Regions from separate parts of the Clostridium thermobutyricum genome, predicted to be linked through region 2. Evidence: predicted binding sites of a transcription regulator. Region 2 holds the regulator's gene; each other region holds the start of a gene.
The links. Region 2 encodes HrcA, which represses chaperone genes, less so after heat shock. Its sites were predicted from a motif close to TGTTAGCACTCNNNNNNNNNGAGTGCTAACA; they were not measured.
Positions count from the first base shown of each region.

Region 1: htpG (molecular chaperone HtpG) is a predicted target of HrcA. The motif match lies at 982-1,012, and genes of this name have one in related genera.
Region 3: HMPREF1092_RS11140 (co-chaperone GroES) is a predicted target of HrcA. The motif match lies at 1,035-1,065, and genes of this name have one in related genera.

Region 1 is NZ_KB850956.1:284,019-286,302, forward strand. It holds gene HMPREF1092_RS01235 (SDR family NAD(P)-dependent oxidoreductase) at 1-21, shown strand, start outside; gene HMPREF1092_RS17625 (SDR family oxidoreductase) at 5-244, shown strand; gene HMPREF1092_RS01240 (zinc ribbon domain-containing protein) at 399-827, shown strand; gene htpG (molecular chaperone HtpG) at 1,044-2,284, shown strand, end outside.
Region 2 is NZ_KB850956.1:1,508,663-1,510,946, reverse strand. It holds gene hemW (radical SAM family heme chaperone HemW) at 1-642, shown strand, start outside; gene hrcA (heat-inducible transcriptional repressor HrcA) at 802-1,833, shown strand; gene grpE (nucleotide exchange factor GrpE) at 1,858-2,284, shown strand, end outside.
Region 3 is NZ_KB850956.1:2,383,874-2,386,157, reverse strand. It holds gene HMPREF1092_RS11145 (O-antigen ligase family protein) at 1-913, shown strand, start outside; gene HMPREF1092_RS11140 (co-chaperone GroES) at 1,112-1,384, shown strand; gene groL (chaperonin GroEL) at 1,397-2,284, shown strand, end outside.

The DNA.
Region 1 (2,284 bases), 1.2 Mb from region 2:
GTTCTTGAACAAAAAAATTAGAGTTAATGCAATAAGTCCTGGACCTATTAAAACACCACTAACTGAACAAGATAATAAAGAAATGCAAAAATTAATTGATGAATATATAGAAAATACTGTTCCAATGAAAAGATGGGGAGAAGCAGAAGAAGTTGCTAAAGCAGTTTTATTTTTAGCATCAGATGATTCATCATATATGACAGCTAGTGAAATAAGAGTTGATGGAGGACTTAGTGAAATTTAAAATAAAGTAAGTGAATAAATTTAATATAATTTTAGTACAATAAGTATCAGATTTTAATATTACAAATTAAAAATTGATTTTGAAATTACTAAGAAAAATTTATATTGATATATCTAAATTTGATAGTAAAATAGAATAAAAAGGAGATGATATTATGTTTTTTATTGGTATATTTGGAATATCATTTAAAGAGAAAATAATAAAAATTTTAAATTCAATACCTTGTAAAAGTTGCAATTGGAATACAAGTGGAAAACTGATAAAAAAATATAGTTACTTTCATTTCTTTTTTATTCCAATTTTAAAATATGGAATAGAATATTATGTAGTATGTAATAGATGTAATTCAGTTTATAGAATATCTAAGGAAAAAGGTTTGGCTTTAGAAAAAGGAGAGATAACTGAGTTAAAATCTTATGATTTAGAGTATTTAGGAAAAGAAAATAATTATAATAGTAATAATTATGAGAGAAACAATGGATTTAATAGTGAATTCAATTTAAAAAGCAAATGCCCTAAGTGTGGAGCACTTGTAGATGAAAAATTTACTTATTGTCCTGAATGTGGAGAAAAATTGAAATAAAAAAGATTGCTTTTAATATTGCAATCTTTTTTTATTTCAGTTTAAAAATATAATTTTAAAGCAAGCAATATATATAATTGAGGTTTATTATATCATATTCAAAAATAGGTATTCATTGACAAAAAATTCAAGGTGTGATATAAATTAATTATGTGATTAGCACTCAACTGGTGAGAGTGCTAACAAAAGGGTTTATTTTGAAAGGAGATGTTTAAATTGGAAAAGAAACAATTTAAAGCAGAATCAAAAAGATTATTAGATATTGTTATTAACTCTATATATACAAATAGAGAAATATTTTTAAGAGAGTTAATTTCAAATGCTAGTGATGCAATTGATAAAATTTACTACAAAACTTTAAGTGATAGTTCTTTAATATTTAACAAAGGAGACTATTTTATTAAGCTTATACCAAACATGGAAGAAAGAACTCTTACTATAAGAGATACTGGAATAGGTATGACAGAAGCTGAACTTGAAGAAAATCTTGGAGTTATTGCAAAAAGTGGTTCTTTACAATTTAAGAATGAAAATGAATTAAAAGATGGATATGATATTATCGGACAATTCGGAGTTGGATTCTATTCTGCATTTTTAGTTGCAGACCATGTTAAAGTTATTACAAAAGCTTTTGGAGGAGATAAAGCATTTGTTTGGGAATCTGATGGAGTAGATGGGTATACAATTTCAGAAGGTGAAAAAGATTCATTTGGAACAGATATAGTTCTTCATTTAAAAGAAAATACAGAAGATGAAAACTTTGATGAATATCTAAATGAGTATAAATTAAGAAGTTTAATTAAGAAATATTCAGATTTCATAAGATATCCTATTAAGCTTGATGCTAAGAAATCAAGACTTAAAGAAGGTTCAGAAGATGAATATGAAGAGTATATAGAAGAAGAAATAATAAACAGTATGGTACCTCTTTGGAGAAAAAATAAGAAAGAGCTTACTGATGAAGATTATAATAATTTCTATTTTGAAAAAAGATTTGGTTTTGATAAACCATTAAAACATATACACATAAGTGTTGATGGAATGATAAGTTATAATTCAATTATGTTTATTCCTGAAAACACACCTTATGATTATTACACAAAAGAATATAAAAAGGGATTAGAACTATATTCAAATGGTGTATTAATAATGGAAAAATGTGAAGAATTACTTCCTGATTATTTCGGATTTGTAAAAGGAATTGTTGATTCTCAAGACCTTTCATTAAATATATCAAGGGAATTATTACAACATGACAGACAATTAAAGAGAATTGCTAAAAATATAAAAAATAAAATAAAAAATGAGCTTGAATCTATGATTAAAAATGATAGAGAAGCTTATGAAAAATTCTACAAATCATTTGGTAGACAGCTTAAATACGGTGTTTATGATGATTTTGGTGCAAATAAAGATGATTTAAAAGATTTAATAATGTTCTATTCATCTAAAGAAAA
Region 2 (2,284 bases):
AATCAAAAGTTAGATGAATTAAAAGAGACCTTAAATTACATTATAAAATTAAATCCTGAACATATATCATTTTATAGCTTAATAATAGAAGAAGGAACAGCATTTTATAACATGTATGAAAAAGATATTTTGAATCTTCCAAGCGAAGAAGAAGAAAGAGCAATGTATTCAATAGGAAAAGAAATATTAGAATCAAATGGCTATAAGCAATATGAATTTTCAAATTATGCGAAGTCTAATAAGGAATGCTTTCATAATATAGGATACTGGAAACTTAAGGATTATATAGGAGTTGGATCTTCTTCAAGCTCATTTATAAATAATAAAAGAATAAAAAATATATCTAATGTTAAGAAGTATATAGATAATATAAACATTAATAAAAAAGCTTTTGAAGAAATATTAGAAAATAGTAAAAAAGAGAATATGGAAGAATATATTTTTTTAGGCCTGAGAATGTTAGAAGGAATAGATAAAAGAGATTTTAAAGATAAATTTAATTTAGATATAGAAGAAGTTTATGAAAATGAAATTATTTCTAACATAAAAAAGGGACTAATGATACAAACTAATGAAAGGTTAAAGTTAACGAAACAAGGAATAGAAGTTTCAAATTATGTTTTAAGTGATTTCATAAGATAATTAGAAAAATGAAGAAAAATGGAGCAAAATATATTTAGTTTAAAATAATGAGCTAAAAATAAATAAGATATTATTGACAAATTTACTCATGAAGAATATATTTTAAATATAGTCATTAGCACTCGACGTTAATGAGTGCTAACAATAAGAGGTGATGTTATGATTATTGATGATAGAAAAATAAAAATACTTCAAGCTATTATCAATGATTACATTAATACAGGAGAACCTGTTGGCTCAAGAACAATCGCTAAAAAATACGACTTAGGAGTTGGTCCTGCAACGATTAGAAATGAAATGGCTGATTTAGAAGATATGGGGCTTTTAGAACAACCTCATACATCAGCAGGAAGAATTCCATCAAGCAAAGGATACAGAATGTATGTAGATAGTATGATGGGAAATTCAATTCTAAGTAAGGAGGAAGAACTTCGTATAAAAGAGTATGTAATTGATTCTGCAATGCTAGAGGTTAGTAAAATAGTTAAAAATGCAAGTGCATTACTTTCAGAATTAACTAATTTAACCTGTGTTGTAAAAACTCCATCAATGAAAATGTGTAGATTAAAATCTATACAAATAATAAAAGTTGATGAAGAAAATTTACTTTTTGTAGTCATTACTGACAGTGAGATAATAAAAAATCATTTAATAAAAGTAAATAAAATGCCTTTAGAAGAAGATATAGTTAATTTAAATACAGTATTAAACAGTAGACTTAAGAATTTAACTATAGATGAAATAAATTTAGAGGTAATAAATAATTTAAGAAATGACTTAAATGGTCATGAAGAGCTTTTTAATGCGATGTTACCAACTTTATACACATGCTTAAAAGAAGAAGATTCAAAAGAAGTATTTATGGAAGGAACAACAAATATATTTAATTATCCAGAATACAATGACATAGATAAAGTAAAAGAAATACTTTCTCTACTTCATGATAAAGAATGTGTACTTGAACTTATAGAACCAAATAATGAAATAACAATTAAAATTGGTGAAGAGAATTTTATTCCTGAAGCAAAAGAGTGTAGCATCATATCAGCTGAATATTCGCTAGGAGATGGTGCAAAAGGAACTATAGGTCTTATAGGGCCTAGAAGAATTAATTATTCAAAAGTTGTAGCTATTATGGCACAAGTTATGAAAGAATTAAATAATACTCTTAAAGGGAATTTTGATAAATAAAGAAAAAGAGGTGTGGTTACTGGAATGAGTAAAGACAAAGAAGAGCTAGAAAAAGATTTAAATGAAGAAATAATTGAAGAATCAGTAGAAGAAAATAAAGAAGAAGTAGTTGAAGAAACAAAAGAAGAAAACTCAGAAGAAAATGAACTTTCTTTAGTTAAGAAATACAAGGAAGAAATTCAAAAACTAAAGGAAGAGCTTGAAGTTGAAAAAGATAAATATTTAAGACAAACAGCTGAATATCAAAATTTTAAAAAGAGAACTGCTAAAGAAAAGGAAGGAATATATACAGATGCTTGTGTAGATGTATTAAAAGAAATTCTTCCAAATCTTGATAATATAGAAAGAGCAATTGCAGCTGAAGGAAATATTGAAGCATTAAAACAAGGTGTTGAAATGACTTTAAAAGGATTCCAAAATTCTCTTGAAAAACTTGGTGTTACAGAAATAG
Region 3 (2,284 bases), 880 kb from region 2:
TAAGTTAGGGATAAACTTATTTTTATTTAGTGGATTAATAGTTGCCATATATTATATAATTCAAAATTTAGGTTATGAACCTTTAAATTTTTTGCTTAAAAATGCGGAAAAAATGAACTCAACAATAGGAAATAGAAACTTTTTAAGTAGTTATCTACTTATATTTTTAGCTTTATCAATGTGTGGTTTTATCTTTTACAAAAACAAAAAATGCTTTATATATTCTTTAATATATTTTTTAGCTCTTATATATTCTAAGACAAGAGGTGGATGGATAAGTTTAGGGATTTTTAGTTTACTAGGTTTATATTTCATAATAAAAGATAGAAATAGATTAAAGAGAGCAACAATAATAGTTATTTCGTTTACTCTAATATTTTTTGTAGTGAATTTATTTAATAGTGGAGAGTTTATGGAAAGATTAGAAACTGTAAAAGAAGATGCAATAAATATAAAAGATTCTAGTTCAGGAAGTGGGCGAATAGGAATATATAAAGGTGCTATAAATATGATAAAAGAAAGACCATTTTTAGGAACAGGAGTATCTTGCTTCTGGAAAGGCTTTCAATTAGATGCTCCAAAAGATGTTTTAGATTCATGGAAGTCTAAAAAGAGTATGGTTGATAAAGCACATAATGAAATATTAAATTATGCTGCGACTAGCGGAGTTCCAGCAGCTATATTATATATAATTTTAATTTTTTTAGTTTTCTATAGGCTATGGAAGAATAAAGAAGATGATAGAGTTAGAACTATATTAATAATTTTATTTGGATATGTAGTACAAGCTAATTTGAATATAAGTGTAGTACCAGTTGCACCCTTATTTTGGATTATACTTGGGATAGGATCAAATATAGAAATTATTAAAAATTTAAAAATGGAAGATAAAGAGAAAAATGTTATAATGTAATGAGAATTAAAGTAATATAGAAATATATTACTATAATTAATTATAAAAACAAAAAATAAGGCAATAATATTTAAGGAAATATTTGAATTTAATTTTTAGAAAAGCTATTATAATAATTAAGGATTAGCACTCGAACAGGTAGAGTGCTAATAATCAGAAAATTAAATTTTTATATTAAATATTAAAAGGGAGGGTTTTATTATGATTAAACCATTAGGTGATAGAGTTGTAATTAAAAGATTAGAAGCAGAAGAAAAAACTAAAAGCGGAATTCTTTTAACAGGTACAGCTAAAGAAAGACCACAAGAAGCAGAGGTTGTAGCAGTAGGACCAGGAACAAATGAAGTGAAAATGGAAGTTAAAATAGGAGACAAAGTTCTTTATGCTAAATATACTGGAACGGAAGTTAAGGTAGATGGAGAAGAATTTATTATAGTTAAGCAAGAAGATATACTTGCTATTGTTGAGTAGGAGGGGATTTAAATGGCTAAAATTATTAAATTTGGTGAAGAATCAAGAAGAGCTATGCAAGTTGGAGTAGATAAGCTTGCTGATACAGTTAAAGTAACTTTAGGACCAAAAGGAAGAAATGTTATATTAGATAAGAAGTTTGGTTCACCTTTAATAACAAATGATGGTGTATCAATTGCAAGAGAAATAGAATTAGAAGATCCATATGAAAATATGGGAGCACAACTTGTAAAAGAAGTTGCAACTAAAACAAATGATGTAGCAGGAGACGGAACTACAACAGCTACACTTTTAGCTCAAGCAATTATAAGAGAAGGACTTAAAAATGTAACAGCTGGTACAAATCCTATGCTTATAAGACAAGGAATAAATATGGCTGTTGATAAAGCAGTAGAAGAAATAAAAAATATTTCTAAACAAGTAGAAGGAAAAGAAGACATAGCAAGAGTTGCAGCTATTTCAGCAGCAGATGAAAACATAGGAAAGCTTATTGCTGATGCTATGGAAAAAGTCGGAAATGAAGGTGTTATAACTGTAGAAGAATCAAAATCTATGGGAACTGAACTTGATGTAGTTGAAGGAATGCAGTTTGATAGAGGATATGTTTCAGCTTATATGGTTACTGATACAGAAAAAATGGAAGCAGTTCTTGATAATCCATATATACTTATAACTGATAAAAAAATATCTAATATCCAAGAAATTCTCCCAATATTAGAGCAAATTGTTCAATCAGGAAGAAAGCTTCTTATAATAGCAGAAGATATTGAAGGAGAAGCAATGGGAACTCTTGTAGTTAATAAATTAAGAGGAACATTTACTTGTGTTGCAGTTAAAGCTCCTGGATTTGGTGATAGAAGAAAAGAAATGCTTAAAGATATTGCAGTTCTTACAGGTGGA